Regions from separate parts of the Candidatus Pelagibacter sp. PS_43 genome, predicted to be linked through region 2. Evidence: riboswitches for the same ligand, from Rfam matches in the RefSeq annotation. Region 2 holds a riboswitch; each other region holds the start of a gene.
The links. Region 2 has a riboswitch for S-adenosylmethionine ahead of AC5SLL_RS02940 (O-acetylhomoserine aminocarboxypropyltransferase/cysteine synthase family protein). Riboswitches for the same ligand answer to the same signal wherever they lie in the genome.
Positions count from the first base shown of each region.

Region 1: linked by a shared signal. The riboswitch ahead of AC5SLL_RS02165 (homocysteine S-methyltransferase family protein) and the one ahead of AC5SLL_RS02940 (O-acetylhomoserine aminocarboxypropyltransferase/cysteine synthase family protein) in region 2 are both predicted to bind S-adenosylmethionine.
Region 3: linked by a shared signal. The riboswitch ahead of AC5SLL_RS01670 (homocysteine S-methyltransferase family protein) and the one ahead of AC5SLL_RS02940 (O-acetylhomoserine aminocarboxypropyltransferase/cysteine synthase family protein) in region 2 are both predicted to bind S-adenosylmethionine.

Region 1 is NZ_CM182066.1:397,621-402,890, reverse strand. Features, by position in the region: gene AC5SLL_RS02165 (homocysteine S-methyltransferase family protein) at 1-961, opposite strand, end outside; SAM riboswitch class V at 1,028-1,092, opposite strand; gene AC5SLL_RS02160 (DUF1737 domain-containing protein) at 1,388-1,594, opposite strand; gene AC5SLL_RS02155 (hypothetical protein) at 2,036-3,001, shown strand; gene AC5SLL_RS02150 (hypothetical protein) at 3,195-3,359, opposite strand; gene AC5SLL_RS02145 (DUF4396 domain-containing protein) at 3,547-3,984, opposite strand; gene AC5SLL_RS02140 (c-type cytochrome) at 3,990-4,418, opposite strand; gene AC5SLL_RS02135 (DMT family transporter) at 4,497-5,270, shown strand, end outside.
Region 2 is NZ_CM182066.1:534,717-539,986, forward strand. Features, by position in the region: gene AC5SLL_RS02940 (O-acetylhomoserine aminocarboxypropyltransferase/cysteine synthase family protein) at 1-862, opposite strand, end outside; SAM riboswitch class V at 867-935, opposite strand; gene rplM (50S ribosomal protein L13) at 1,075-1,536, shown strand; gene rpsI (30S ribosomal protein S9) at 1,538-1,978, shown strand; gene argC (N-acetyl-gamma-glutamyl-phosphate reductase) at 2,012-3,034, shown strand; gene AC5SLL_RS02960 (hypothetical protein) at 3,046-3,234, shown strand; gene AC5SLL_RS02965 (homoserine dehydrogenase) at 3,235-4,527, shown strand; gene AC5SLL_RS02970 (AEC family transporter) at 4,527-5,270, shown strand, end outside.
Region 3 is NZ_CM182066.1:313,308-318,577, forward strand. Features, by position in the region: gene AC5SLL_RS01655 (hypothetical protein) at 1-1,498, shown strand, start outside; gene AC5SLL_RS01660 (DUF3726 domain-containing protein) at 1,504-1,671, shown strand; gene AC5SLL_RS01665 (DUF3726 domain-containing protein) at 1,680-2,114, shown strand; gene AC5SLL_RS01670 (homocysteine S-methyltransferase family protein) at 2,115-3,023, opposite strand; SAM riboswitch class V at 3,033-3,096, opposite strand; gene AC5SLL_RS01675 (2OG-Fe(II) oxygenase family protein) at 3,186-3,776, opposite strand; gene AC5SLL_RS01680 (sulfite exporter TauE/SafE family protein) at 3,806-4,552, opposite strand; gene moaB (molybdenum cofactor biosynthesis protein B) at 4,571-5,071, shown strand; gene AC5SLL_RS01690 (DUF1244 domain-containing protein) at 5,072-5,270, opposite strand, start outside.

The DNA of each region.
Region 1 (5,270 bases), 140 kb from region 2:
CAGTTAAACCAATAGATTCAGCAACTTCCCTAATCAACATTGGGTTTGCTCCACAACATACTCCAAGGTAATTAATACCTAGCTCATAAGCATCTTTTGCAAATTTACCTATTTCATATCTATTACAAAAATGTGGGTCCAATGCTGTTGGAAACGTTCTTCCATGAGGTGATGGACACTGACAATTACTTCTATCTGGTAGATTAAAAAATGTTGGGTAATCTTCACTGGTTCTATAAGGAATAGGTAAAGCTCCAACATGACATTTAACTGCTTTTCTAATTTCTTTTAAAAAAGGAAACATAGTAGCAGGTCCTCTAAAACAATTTAAACCAACAACATCAGCCCCTAATTGCTCTAGCTCTTTACAGGTATCAACAACTGATTTTCCATCTCTCATTTTATTTTCACCCATTGGGGATATGGTTAATACAGTTGGTAAACCTGTTTTTTTCATTATCTCTAAAGCTTTAAAAGCTTCTTCAGCATAATAAAAAGTTTCACCAATTAACATATCAGCACCTTCTTCAACGGCCCAACCAATCATCTCTGTAAACATTCCTTCAACTTCTTTTTGAGATTGTGGATCATTATGTTTCCAGATATTTGAATTTGAAATATTACCTGCCATCAAATTTGGTTTTGATCCTTTAGGAGTATCTAGTGCTACTTTTTTAGCAATTTTTAATGCTGAACGATTTAGTGGTTCGAGAAGTTCTTCCTTACCAATAACACGCATTTTTTCTCTGTGTCCATTATAAGTAAAGGCCTCAACTACATCAGATCCTGCGTGTTGAAATTCTCTATGTAAATTTTCTAAAACTTCAGGATGATCTAATGACACCATTGGAACAAATTCCCCTGATGACATATAGCCACGTCTTTCTATCTCAAATAAAAAACCTTCTGCGCATATAACAGGTCCTTTATCTAATCTTTCTTTTAATTTATTTGTGCTCATTTTTTTTCCTCTTGTTTTGGAGAAAAAAGGTCACAAAATAATCAGAGGTTATATTCATAGGCCTCTTTTCTCCTTTTTAGTGCTTAAGCAAATGCAGGGCGCACAATATGGTTCAACTGCCCGGCTTAATTTTATGAAAGATAAAAAAAAACCACCTGTCTAAAGCGGTGGTTGAAGCGTCGCTTTAGCAGGATTTATAACGCGCTCTGCAATTTAACTTAACTCAGCGCAATCACATATAATCAACTTTCTCTCAAACTGTCAATTGAAAAAATAAATAATAGTTAAAATTATGAGAATAATGACAATCCAAATACTAAGATTAGTTAAAAACTGCTTTAATTTAGAATTAGATTGTAGAAAAGCTGGGAGTACTAATAAGAGTATCCCTAGCATATAAACAAAGGGTATTATCTGATCTGCCATTTATATCGATGATAGCTTCATCTTTTTGGAATACTTTTTCTGAGGTGAATTTTTTATAACTGCTTGAGCACAACGCATGACCCCTCTTTTTTTATCAAAAGTCATTTTGGGTTCACCATACAATTTCCATCCATTGGATATGGCCTCCGTTACACGATGGCAAAATTCTGAAGTGTCGTCACTTGTAATAAATCTATAACCTTTCATAATCAGACCTTAACAAGTCCTAAATCGGGTGTCTATATCTAGGACGATTGTTACTTAATGAAATAGTAAGATTAGTTAAGAATTTTTGTAATAGAGCATCTTTTAAATACTTTTATCAGTAAATTCATATAACTCATTAAGCGTTATAGTTATGTTAATTATAAGCCTCTATTAAATGAAATTTAAGTTATTATTCAGCTAGACAAAATCATTAATTAATATACATAACGATGAATCAACTCCTCTTAAAACTTATTATTAAATTCTCTAGCTAGACTTCAACTTCGAATAATATAAAAATTGATGAATCAACTCTCCCCAAAGTAAACTAATAAACTTAACTATAGATATATTTTTACCAACCTATTAAATCGACCTTAAGACTAAGAATCGTTCGAAATGAAAAACAATAAAAAAAACATAAAATAGGAAAATAGAAAAATGGAAATGACCTTAATATATACGATAGTAGGCTTTGCTTTAGCGGGGTACAGTGTTATTGCAAATGACTCAATTCAAACATTGGGAACTTTTATCGCGTCAAAACAAAAATGGTTTAAATGGTACACTCTTGCTAGTGCAGCATCATTTGTAATGATACTTGCTATTACTTGGGGTTGGTACAGTAATAATGGAGATATCTCTTACGGTAGATTAACAAGAATACCTTTCCAAGAAATACAATGGTACCACGCAGTGGCACCAGGAATACTTCTTATATTAACAAGAGTAGGTATACCTGTTTCAACAACCTTCTTAGTTTTATCAGCTTTTGCCTCAACGGTAGTACTTGAGAAGATGCTTATGAAAAGTGTTGTCGGCTATGGTTTAGCTGCAGCTGCTGCTTATATTTGTTGGATTGTTATCTCTAAATTTATTAATGAAAAATTAGATGAAGTTAGTGACAAATGGATTTCCTTTTGGCGTAACTCTGTATGGGTAACTTCAGGCTGGTTATGGTGGGTTTGGTTATCTCATGATGTAGCAAACATTGCCGTATACCTTCCAAGACAATTAGATGTTGCTCTTTTATTAGTTGTTCTGGGTTACTTTACAGCACTACTTTTTTATATCTTCTACATTCATGGTGGAACTATTCAAAAGGTTGTCTTAGAAAAAACTGGAACAAGATATGCAAGATCAGCAACTATTATTAATATTATTTATGCTGCTGTTCTTTATTACTTTAAAGAGCTTAATGATTTACCAATGTCCACAACCTGGGTATTTGTTGGTCTATTATGTGGAAGAGAATTAGCAATCGCATCAATGAATAAAGACTATAAGTTCAAATATGTGTTTCCACTAATTGGTAAAGACTTTCTTAAAATGATATTCGGATTAAGTGTGTCAGTTGGAATTGTGCTTGCAATTCACTACATCATAATTCCAAATAATTGGTTTTAAGTTTTAAGACAATTAACATTTAATTATTAGCTCTAAGCATTTAATTTATTGCTTAGGGCTTAATAATTTAAGCAAAATAGTTTCAAGTATTAATTATTTAAGCTTAAACCTTAAGCACAAAAACTTAAAGATCATATAGTTAAATTTCCCAAGACCGTAGGAATTTGGTTCTGTTTTTTTAGTCTGTAATTTTTTAGTTTTTTTCTTCTTCATGGCTAATATGATTTTGTGTTTCATTTGAATGTTTGAGATTATAGCAATCTGTACAAAGTAAGATAACCTCTGGTCCAGAGCTTACTTGTGTTAAGATGGCTGTATCATCTCCACACTCACTGCAACCAGATAAACGTTTTTTCATTTACGTTTAGTGCGTGTTATCTCATTAATTTTATCAATATAGTTTTTAATTTCAGTACTTTCTGAGAGTTTATCGTCTACCTTTGGATTTTTCTTTTTTTGATAAGTGTAATAAATAGGCATGACAATCGATAAGGTAACGATAATAACTGCTAATATAATTTCAAAAGTTGTAACCATTTCAATATTTAATGACACGCTTGATTAAATTTTTTTAGTCTCCAGTAATTATACGGCCAAGGTGTTAAAAAACCAACGGTTAACATAATAGGTACTACCCACCACGTTAACATTGCTCCTCCTGTTAAAAAATAATCTGTAGCATTCATAGAGATTTCCATACTAACCATTGAAATAAAACTCATTCCCAATGCTGTTTTTAAAGCATCATTAAATTTAAAATTTTGTCTTATCAAAATTATAGTTTCCAAAATAATACTTGTAATTAAACCATTAATAATTGCTAAAGTCATAATAGCTAAGACAGGCCAAGGAATACCTGTTATTTGAAAATATAAAATGGTACCAAAATCACCAATAGCACAACCTAACAAACACCAGGCAGTATTTTTGGCACTTCTTTTCCAGGTGTGTTTACAAGACCAATGAAATGTATCTGTTGTCATATAATTTATTTACTTAAATTTATTTGATGTTGGTAATAATCATCTGGCCAAAAACTTTTAATGTAGGCTAAAACTGAATCTATATCTTTGTCATTTAACTTGTCTCCAAAAGCACCCATTTTACCTTCATAGTCACTAATTATTCCAACTAAGCCATATTTAATAATTTTATGTAATGTCTCATCATCATGGTGCCAAGTATGACCCGTTCCATTTAGTGGTGGTGCTTTACGATGACCATCTTCATCTAAACCCTTCCAATTTTCAGCTCCCGATAAATTAACTTGGTGACAACTAGCACAATTATTTTGGTATACAATTTTACCTCTAGCAATCATTAACTCAGAATCTCTGGTAATTGGAAAATGATTATCTGAATAAGAAATACTACTTAATGATATAAACAGAGTTAAAATTAAAAGTATCTTTTTCATAACAACTAAACTTATATATTAAAATTGTTAGATTAATCTTATATTTTTTTAAGATTGATTGATTATAAGTGTTTATTAATGAACAATTTTTTATTATTTATTGTCACACTTTTTTGCTGGTCTCCTACTTGGTATGTCATCAAGTTTCAATTAGGCTACGTTGATCCTTTAGTATCCGTGTTCTATAGGTTTTTGATAGCTGGAATAGTTATCTTTATTTATCTAATTTATAAGAAGAAAAATCTTAAGTTCTCTTTTAATCAACATCTTTGGTTTTTGCTATTTGGGGTTTGTCTTTATTCTCTAAATTACGTTTTCTTTTATTTATCAAACACTTATTTAATAAGCGCATTTCCAGCGATTGTCTTTTCAACGGTCGTCATTATGAATATTTTAGGAGAAGGGTTTTATTTTAAAAAGAAACCATCTTTAAAAACTTTACTGGGTGCAACTATTGGAATGATTGGGATTATAATCATCTTTAATGATGAGATTTTCAATTTCAGCTTTGCGAATGGAACCCATGTTGGATTATTTTTAGCCTTACTTGGTACACTAAGTGCATCAACAGGTAACATGGTTCATCAAAGAAACTTAAATAATAACTTTCAATTAATACCAACACTTGCGTATTCAATGCTTTATGGATCACTGGTCACACTATTAATCACCCAGATAAAAGGTACTGAATTATTATTTGAATATACTTTTAGTTATATCGCTTCCCTTGCTTATCTATCAATAGTTGGTTCAATATTTGCTTTTATATTTTACTTAAGATTGTTAGAAAAAGTTGGAGCTGGACGAGCGGGTTATGTGGGTGTTGTGATGCCTGTACTTGCTTTATTAATT
Region 2 (5,270 bases):
AAGCATTATCAGGAGCTAATGCAGCTCCAAGATCTCTCAAAAGAGTAACTCTTGCTCTAACAGCAAAGGATACATTGGCGCCAGTTAATTCAGGAACTGCCTTACCCCATACTACGCCACCATAACTTGCATCAGGTTCATTAAACAAGGGTTGTCTTTTTGGATTGGCTGTCCAATCAAAATTTCCACCATCAATTAGTGCTCCACCTACAACTGTACCATGTCCACCTATATATTTTGTAAGTGAGTAAACCACTATTGCAGCTCCATGCTCTATAGGCTTACAGATGATAGGGGCGGCGGTGTTATCAACTATTAATGGAATATTATATTTTTTTCCAATATCAGAAACTTCTTTAATAGGAAATACTCTTAAATATGGATTGGGCAATGTTTCTCCATAAAAAGCTCTAGTTTTATCATCTATTGCTTTTTCAAAGTTTTTAGGATCTGCTGGATCAGCATATCTAACTTCAATACCAAGCTTGCTCAATGTATGAGTAAACAATGAAACAGTTCCACCATAAAGATCTGTAGAACTAACAATATTATCCCCAGCTTGAGCAACATTCAAAATAGCAAATGTTGAAGCTGTTTGACCCGAAGAAACAGTTAAACTTGCTAATCCACCATCTAAGGCAGCTAGTCTTTTTTCAAGAACATCATTGGTTGGATTCATAATTCTTGTGTAGATATTTCCAAACTCTTTTAGACCAAATAAATTGGCTGCATGCTCAGTGCTATCAAATAGATATGAAGTTGTTCTATAAATTGGGACAGCTACAGCTTTTGTAGTTGGGTCACTTCTATAATCACCACCATGTAATGCGATAGTTTCTGGGTTTTGTCTTTTTGTACTCATCTTAATACTCCTTTTTTAGTACTTTTGCTTTATGCAAGGCGTACAATACAGTTCAAATGCGCCTACCGAAAATGTGGGTAAAAAATCCATTTTAGCAATTATTAGCCTGCAATAGGAACAAATCGGCAAATAAAAATTACCATTAAATGGCTATATTGCAAGAGAAATATAAAATTGACTTTATAATTATTAATAGTATTAATCCACGCTCTATGACTAAATTTTTAAAAAGTAGCGAATTAACAAGTAATTGGTTTGAAATTGATGCTAAAGGAGCAGTTGTTGGAAGACTAGCATCTATAATAGCAATGATTGTTAGGGGAAAAAACAAAACTACTTACACACCTCACATGGATGATGGTGACTTTGTAGTTGTTAAAAATATAGAACATGCAAAATTTACTGGAAAAAAATTTAAAGACAAAAAATACTATAGACATACGGGCCACCCAGGTGGAATTAAAGAAATAACTCCTGAAAAACTATTAGAAAAGAATAAACCAGGAGAGACTTTAAAATTAGCGGTTAAAAGAATGTTACCAGGAGGTGTTCTTGGTAGAAAGCAACTAACTAAAGTTAAAATTTATGCTGGTGAAGAGCATCCTCATGCAGCTCAAAATCCTAAACTTTTAGATTTAGGAAAATTAAATAGCAAAAATTTAATTAGAAATTAATATGGAACAAACAGCACAAACAATATCAAAAAAACCTAAGATCAAGTTAGATTTTAAAGATAGCAAATATGCTACTGGCAGAAGAAAAAAATCAATTGCTAAAATTTGGTTAAAAAAAGGGACCGGTAAAATTTATGTTAATGGTCGAACAATGGATGAATACTTCACTAGTGGTAGTCATAAAATGCAAATTACTAGACCTTTTGAAATTATTAATCAAGCAACAGCATATGATGTTAGATGTAGTGTTGCTGGAGGCGGTCACACTGGACAGGCAGGAGCAATGGTTCACGGTATTGCAAAAGCCTTAATATTATTTGACTCAGAACTAAGAAGTACACTAAAAACAGAGAAACTTAACACCAGAGACTCAAGATCTGTTGAAAGAAAAAAACCTGGTCGTAAAAAAGCTAGAAGAAGCTTCCAATTCTCGAAAAGATAATTTTTTTTTATTTCAAAATAGTTATAATAAACAATGCCTAAGCTTAATGTTTTAGTTGCTGGTTCAACTGGTTATATCGGTGTTCAATTAATAAGATTATTAGTTAAGCACAAAAATATTAATATAAAATATTTGTGTGGTAGCTCATCTGTTGGTAAGAAAATTACTAGTTATGAAAAATCATTAAAATCAAAAAATTTACCCAAGATTACTAAATTTAATAAATCATTTTTAAAAGAAGTTGATTTGGTATTTACCGCATTACCAAATGGTGAAGCTCAATCTATATCAAATAGTTTATTAAAACATAATGTGTTGATTGATTTGGCAGCAGATTTTAGACTTAATAATGCATCCTTATATCTAAAATGGTATAAACAAAAACACAGATCAATTTCAAATATTAAAAAATCTATATATTCATTACCTGAAATTACAGGTGAAAAAGTTAAAAATTTTAATATTATTGGTTGCCCGGGTTGTTATCCAACATCAATATTGTTACCGTTAATTCCATTGATTAAAAAAAATTTAATTAAAGTTAATAATATAATTATAGACTCTAAATCGGGATATTCTGGAGCTGGAAGAGGAGTACATGACAAATATAAAAATAAAAACCTTTATGAATCTTTAAGTGCCTACGGTGTTGGTTTTCATCGTCACAATTCTGAAATACAACAAGAGTTTAATTTTTTTACAAAAAAGAAAGTAAATTTTACTTTTACTCCACATTTAACACCAATGTTTAGAGGAATATTAAGCACCATTTATGTAGAGCTAAATAAAGGATCTACAATTAAAAAATTAGAAAAAGTTTTGATTAATCATTATCCCAATAATGGATTTGTAAAAATTCTAAAAACTAACTCTTTAATAAGTACAAATGATATAATTAATACAAATAACTGCCATATATCAATTTGTAAAACTAAGTATAAAGATAAAGTGATTATCTTGTCATCAATAGACAATCTAATTAAAGGTGGCGCAGGACAAGCTATACAAAATATGAATATTAGATTTGGATTTAAAAAGACAGAGGGCTTAATATGAAATATTTCTTAATGTTTTCATTTTTATTTTTTTTGTCTTGTTCTTTAGATAAAGTTTCTATTAAAAAAACTATTGAAAAAGAAAAATATACTAAAATGTTAGAAAAAAATGGAGATTTTAAACAAATGTCATTTGATGAATTTGATTTATTTCTTAAAGAATATTCAAAAAACTCAGACTATCCTGATATAAACAAGTAAATGAAAATGAATTTAAATATTGCTGTAGTTGGATTGGGTCAAGTAGGTAACTATTTACTAAATGAATTAAATATAAAAAAAAAAGAAATTGAATTAATTACAGGCAAAAGAATTAATGTTGTAGCTGTTTCTGCAAAAAACCTAAAAAAGAAAAGAAAATTTAAAGTTAATAAAAATATCTTTTTTAAAAATCCTTTAGATATTTTTAAATTAAATAAAGTAGATATTTTATTTGAAGCAATAGGAATGTCAGATGGCATTTCTAAAAGAGTAGTTGAAACTGCTTTAAGAAATAAAATTCACGTTATTACACCAAATAAAGCTCTAATATCAAAACATGGAGATTATCTTGCTAAATTAGCTGAAGATAATAATGTAAATCTTGAATTTGAAGCATCTGTTGCTGGTGGTATTCCAATATTAAGAACTATTAAAGAGGGTCTAGCAACTAACAAAATTACTAAAGTTTATGGAATTTTGAATGGAACTTCTAATTATATTCTATCAGAAATGAGAAATTCTAAAGATAGTTTTGCCAATGTTTTAAAAAAGGCTCAAAAATTAGGATACGCTGAACCAGGTAACCCTAAATTAGATCTTAATGGTTTTGATGCTTTTGCTAAAGTAAGAATTTTGTCTGCTCTTGCATTTAATACTAAGATTTCAAAATATAAATGTTTAATGGAAGGAATTGAAAAAATTGAATTAAAAGATATTGAAATAGCTAGCCAATTAAATTTACGTATTAAGTTACTTGGTATCTCTGAAATTATTAATGGTTGTTTATTTGAAACTGTCCACCCATGTCTTGTAAGTAAAAATTCTTATATTGGTAATGTTTCTGGTGTGATGAATGCTGTCATACTTGAGGGTAAACCTGTTGGTGAAAGTATATTACAAGGAGAGGGTGCTGGGCCTGGACCTACTTCTTCATCATTACTATCTGATTTACTTTCTATTTTGAAAGGGGATATTAAAAAACCCTTTGGTATGCCTAACAACAAGCGTAAGTCCATAAAATGTTATAATGTCAATAATTATACTAATTCTTTATATTTGAGATTTGAAGTTAAAGATAAACCTGGTGTTCTGTCCAGGATTACTAACAGGTTAGCTAAATACAAAATTTCTGTAAAAAGAATGATTCAAACACCAGATAAAAAAAATAATAAAGCTACTGTTGTTATTATTACTCACAAAACAAGCGAACTTAATTCAAATAACTGTCTTGCAAAATTTAAAAAAGATAAAGATATTCTTAAATATCCTACATTAATTAGAATTCATAATTAATGGAATTATATTCCAAAATTTTTGAAGTTTTATTTCCTGTTTTTTTTGTTATCGGTATTGGTTATTACCTAGGCAAAAAAAATCCAAAAATAGACACTAATTTCATAACTAATTTTGCAGGTAATATAGGAACGCCTGCAATGATTTTTTATACCGTAACTACCACAGGTATTACTTTAGCAGTTTTTACCTCCTACTTCTTCTATGCTTTGGTTATGATTGGAGGCTTTTCCATAGTTGGTCTAATACTTCTTTTTATTTTAAAAAGAGATCTAAGTATGGAACTACCGCCAATGATTTTACCAAATACTGGTAATATGGGTATACCAATTTGTCTTTTTGCTTATGGTGCTGAAGGGCTTGGTGTAGCATCTGCTATAGCCTCTGTTATAATTTTGTTTCATTTTACGTTGGGTGTTTTTCTTGCTAAAAAAAAATTTTCTTTCGATGTGGTTCTTAAAAGTCCTCCTGTTTATGCAATAATAATATCAATATTATTTCTTTATTTTAACTTAGATGTCCCGGTATTTCTTGAAAACACCACTTTTCTTTTAACATATGCAACAATATTTTTAGTTTTAATGTCCCTTGGTATAGCCTTAACAAGGTTTAAGTTTTCTTTAAAAAATTCAATTATATTAGCCTTAGGACGTGTTATTTTGGGTCCAATCATATGTATTCTTATAATAAATAAACTCGATTTGAATGGTTTTGCAGCTGGTGTCTTATTAATACAAAGTGCA
Region 3 (5,270 bases), 220 kb from region 2:
TGGAACAGCAGTTTATTCATTTAAGAAAAAAAATAGAGTGTATTCCTTAATCTGTTTTGCTAATGAATTAGACGAAAGTGAAAGATCAGACAGAGTAATTGCTACAAAGTGGGACGCAGCCTTCACACTTCATGATGGTGTTCCTACAAAACAAGATATTGAACGTTTAAGAAATGAAGTGCCAAAGCAAGAATTTGGAAGGCTTTCTTTTAAAGAATTAACACTATCCAGAGCCAATAAATCAGTTAGAGTTTTTAATCATGTTGTTGAAAACTTAAGTGAGGGCAAACAACCTGATAAAAATTTACTAAATAGTGTCGGATATTTATATAGAACTACAGCAGTTTATGGGTCAGGTAAGTTTGGGTTAGCAGATAGATTTAGAATTAAAGATAGAGAAGAAATATATGGACCTTTTAGACTGGAAATGATGTTGGTTTATTTAGTTCGACAATTTACTTTTGATCAAGTCAATCATGTTGCAAAAACTAAAAATCCAAAAAAAGCTGTAAAGCTTGATGAAAATATTTGTAAAAGTTTAGGTATTGGAAATTCAACTGGACTTGGCATGGCCCCATTTATTGTTAATCATCCAACACTTTTAAATAATTGGATATCAGCAAGAGAAATTGCTCTAAAAAAAATAAGAGAAATAAAAAAAGTATCAAAAAAAGATCAGAATATTTTTTTAGAATGTTTAAAAAAATCAATAAAAAATATTACTTCTTGGAATACTGAGAGTGAGTATCAAATAAATAAGATTAAGTCTTTACTTGAAGATTTAAATAGACTTATTTTGTTTTTAGATCAAAATTTTGATTTTGATCAAGATTATGCTTTTAATGAATTGTACTCGCATTTAGAAAAGAAATATTGTGAGGAATGTATTGAGTATGTTGTTTCAATGATGATGGAGCCATATGATGATATTGTCTCATCACTTATTAAAGGAATGAGCTCAGAGGAAGAAAATTACTTTAATATTCCAACTGATAGAACTGTAGAAGAATTAAGAAAAATTATAGAAAATAAATATCCAGATATTTTAGATTTAGATTTCTCTAAAGATGAAAATAATTTAAATTTTTGGTTTATATCAAAAAATAAAGAGGAGCCAAGATTAGCAAATAGATTTGATGAAATGGGTGCAGAATTAGAGCAGCCTCTTGCAATCGCTCGAGATATTAAACGATTATATGAAGTATTATTAGAAACTAATAATAATTGGACTATTGCTAAATTTTTATCAACCAATAACGAATTGAGACATGTTATTAGAAGGGCATTTATAGTTGAAAAATTTCCTTATTCAGAAATACAGGATAATACAATTGGTAAAACAATTGTACCAATTGATATGTTGAGATTAAAATTGTCATTTTTTGGGGCTTTAAAATTTGATCCACGCTCTGATAAATGGTTAAGAATATGCATGTTTCAAGGCGCGCCCTTACCAGAACAATTAAAAAACTATGACGAGTATTGGGTTTATAATTAAAGAAGATGAAGTCTTTAAGTGAAATTGAAACTGTTTCAAAAAGAGCAAGTAGAGCTGCCGGTTATTCCTGGGGCATTGCAGAAGAAGTTGCAAAGAATATAAGATTGCTCGAGATTTTCAATCTGCCTGGAATTAAAAATCTTAATAGTTTTTTTAAGAAAAAAAAAAATTAAGCCTTGATATGATTAGTATGATTAATCAAGACAACATAGCAAATAGAGACGGATATTGTCCAATAATTGCTGGAGTAAATGTTTTAGATCAAATTAAAACTTTAGAAAATTTAAACCAGATAAACTTTAAAAAGGTACTCTATCCTTTACTTTTCTTACCATTTATAAGTCGAGCTACAGCAGTAATTGGAAAAAGAATTTTCTTAAAGATTGATGATAAAGAGTTTCTATTAAACTTTAATAATAATATTTATTCAAATTATACAAAAAATGAAATTATTGAGAATGCTGACAATATTTATTTTAAAGTTATTGAAAATAGAGATTCCTTTAATATTGAAGAATGGAATGAACTTTATAAACTTTCAGAGGAAACATTTGTTGAAGAAAATGAGTCATTAAAACAAAGTGGAGCTGGTGCTGGATTAACAGATAACGATTAGCTATCTAATTTCACTCATTGCTTTAATATGAGATGGCCTTGTTTCACAACATCCACCTAAAATAGTAGCACCATCATCTTTAAATTTTTTAACAAATTTAGCCATAAATTCAGGTGTTAAATCTTTTCTTTGACCTAAAAACTCATTTGGATTTCCTGTTTTGCTTTTATTATAGTGATTAGTATATCCATTTTTGGGCTTGGTTGTTTCAAATGCATTAAACTTAAATCCAAAAGGAATACCCAAATTTCTAACCTCTTCCAAATTTTTAGAAAAATTTTCAGGTGAAATACAAGACAAGATTACCCCAAGTAAATTTTTGTGGTCAATATTATTTATAATATCAGATATTTTTTCACCACTTGGAAGATTGACACCCTCAGATATGTGCGCACCCATCAGATAAGGTTTTTTGAAATTCTGGATTGCTTCAATTGCTAGTTTGAATTCTTTAACACTTGATAAAACATCTAAATAAAAAAAGTCAACATATGGATCAAGTAATTTTGCTTGATCATAAAAATTTTGTTTAATTTCTTCATCTGCTCTCGTATCTTCTTCGTAAGTTAAATATTGAGGTGGAAGACCCCCGGCTATAAAAATATGTGGAAATTGTTTTTTAGCTTTTTGAGCTATCTCCCCAGCTTTTTTATTTAGGTATTCAAATTTATCCTCAACTTTATTATCACGTAACCTAACCCTTCTAGTTGTAAAAGTTGTGGTAACAATAACTTCAGCTCCAGCTTTAATAAAATCTAAATGAGTATCTAATAATAGCTGATGATATTCTTCTTTAAGTAATGCATTAGCACTCCACAATGTTCCATTAGGCTTCATACCACGAGCTAATAATTCTTGCCCCATACCACCATCTAGAATTCGTGTTGTTTTAAAAAAATTAATATCCATTCTTACTCCTTACTTTTTTAGTGCTTTGGCTTTATGCCAGGTGCACAATATAGTCCAACTACCTTTACCAATTATCTAATGATTTCCTTTTTAGCAGTTAGTACCTGCAATATGGATCAAATCGGTTAGTGTATTTATATATCTAATAGACTGATTAGTAAATCACTTCTTAAATAATATTTTAGCATTAAATGAAAAAGATCTTCTCTCACCATCAACATTAAATGGGTAAGCTGTGTGCATTAAATAATTGGGAAAAATTAATAAATCCCCTAATTTAGGGTTTAAATTGTAGATGCTTTTACTTAAAAAATTTTTCTGACCATTGATAAAATCAATAGTTCCATTAGTTTTAATCTTTTTATTCTTAAGAAATTTATTTTGATTCATATCTTTTGGGATTTTAAGATAGCCAACCCCTGATAATTGTCCTCCATGATAATGAATGGGGTTATACTCATTTTTTAATTGTCTTACTACCCATAGGTTAATTATCTTAATTTCTTTAATTTTTTTAACTTCTGACTTATCAAGATAAACTTTGATATTTTTTATTATTTCTTTAGACAAATTTTTATTAACTATTGTTTTAGGTATCTTAATTTCACTCTTAATTTGACTTGCTAGTTTAGAACTATAATCATTTTTTATAGATGATTGGGTCTTATCAACGTGATTATTTAATATACTAATAATTTTTTTGGATAACTTTGTTTTTCCTATAGTTGGTCCAAAAGCTCTAAATGTTTTCATATTTTATCTATAATAATTTAATACTTCCGTTATGCAAACAACTTCAATCCTATTCGAATAGCGACAAATATGACAAGTGCTGATGTCACTAGAGCCAACATTCTTGCAGGAAAAATTTTAAGATTTAAATAATTTCCTAGTTGACCGCCTATTAAAACAAGCAGAAATAAAGGCCAATAATCGTAAAGCCCATTTATTGTTGATGACTTTGTAGATTGACCAGCAAGACCTGATAGAGAATTAATCAGTATGAATAATGATGCGGCAGTTGCAATATTTTTTACTTTATCTGCTCTAATCAATAACAATATGGGGCTTAAGAAAATTCCACCACCAATTCCAACTACACCAGACACAAATCCAATAGATGCGCCTATTAATGATGATAACATTTTTGGTATCTTTTTATAAACTTCAATCTTTTGATCAAAAGATTTAAATTTCACAAGAAGTAGAGCTCCTGCTAGTGTTAAGACTACAAAAAGTAAAATTTCAAAAATTTCTTTATTTATTGATAAAGAGCCACCTATAAATGCAAGTGGTACAGATGATATTAAAAATGGGGCAAGGATCTTAAGATTAATATTTCCAGCTTTAATATAATTAATACAATTTCCTGATACGACAATAATATTACAAAAGAGGGCAATTACAGGAAAGATTAAGTAAGGAACATCCCAAATTAACAGAAGAGCTAAATACGTAGAACCACCACCAAATCCAACACTAGAGTATAAAGTTGCTGTTAGAAGAAATAAAAATGATAATATAATCATAATAATTATTTTAAATTTATGATTGTAAATATAGCACTTTTAACTGTTACGGACACCAGAACTTTTGAGAATGATAAGTCAGGTGCGATCTTAGTAAAAAAAATAGAGGAGGCTAAACATAAATTGGTAGATAGAAAAATTTGTAAAGATAACAAGGAAGAGATTATTAAAATCATTAAAGATTGGATCAATCAATCTGATATAGACGTTGTAATTACAACAGGTGGCACTGGACTTACGGGTCGAGATATTACACCAGAGGCAATAAACGAGATAGCTGACAAACATATTCCAGGTTTTGGAGAGGTGTTTAGAACGATAAGTTTAAAAACAGTTGGTACATCTGCCATTCAATCTAGAGCTTGTGCTGTACTGGCTAACGGTAAGTATGTGTTTGCTTTACCAGGATCTTCAGGTGGGGTCACGGATGCCTGGGATGGAATTTTAAAACACCAGTTAGATGTAAATCATAAACCTTGTAATTTTGTAGAGTTATTTCCAAGACTTAAAGAAAAATAATTATTTTTGATATTTTTCTTTCCACTCAGAATAAGGCATACCATACACATGCTCACGTGCATCTAGGTCTGAAATTTCAACGCCTCTTTTCTCAGCTTCTTCTCGATACCATTTTGATAAACAGTTTCTACAAAAACCAGCAAGGTTCATAATATCTATATTTTGAACATCTTTTCTCTCATTTAAATGTTTAAGTAGT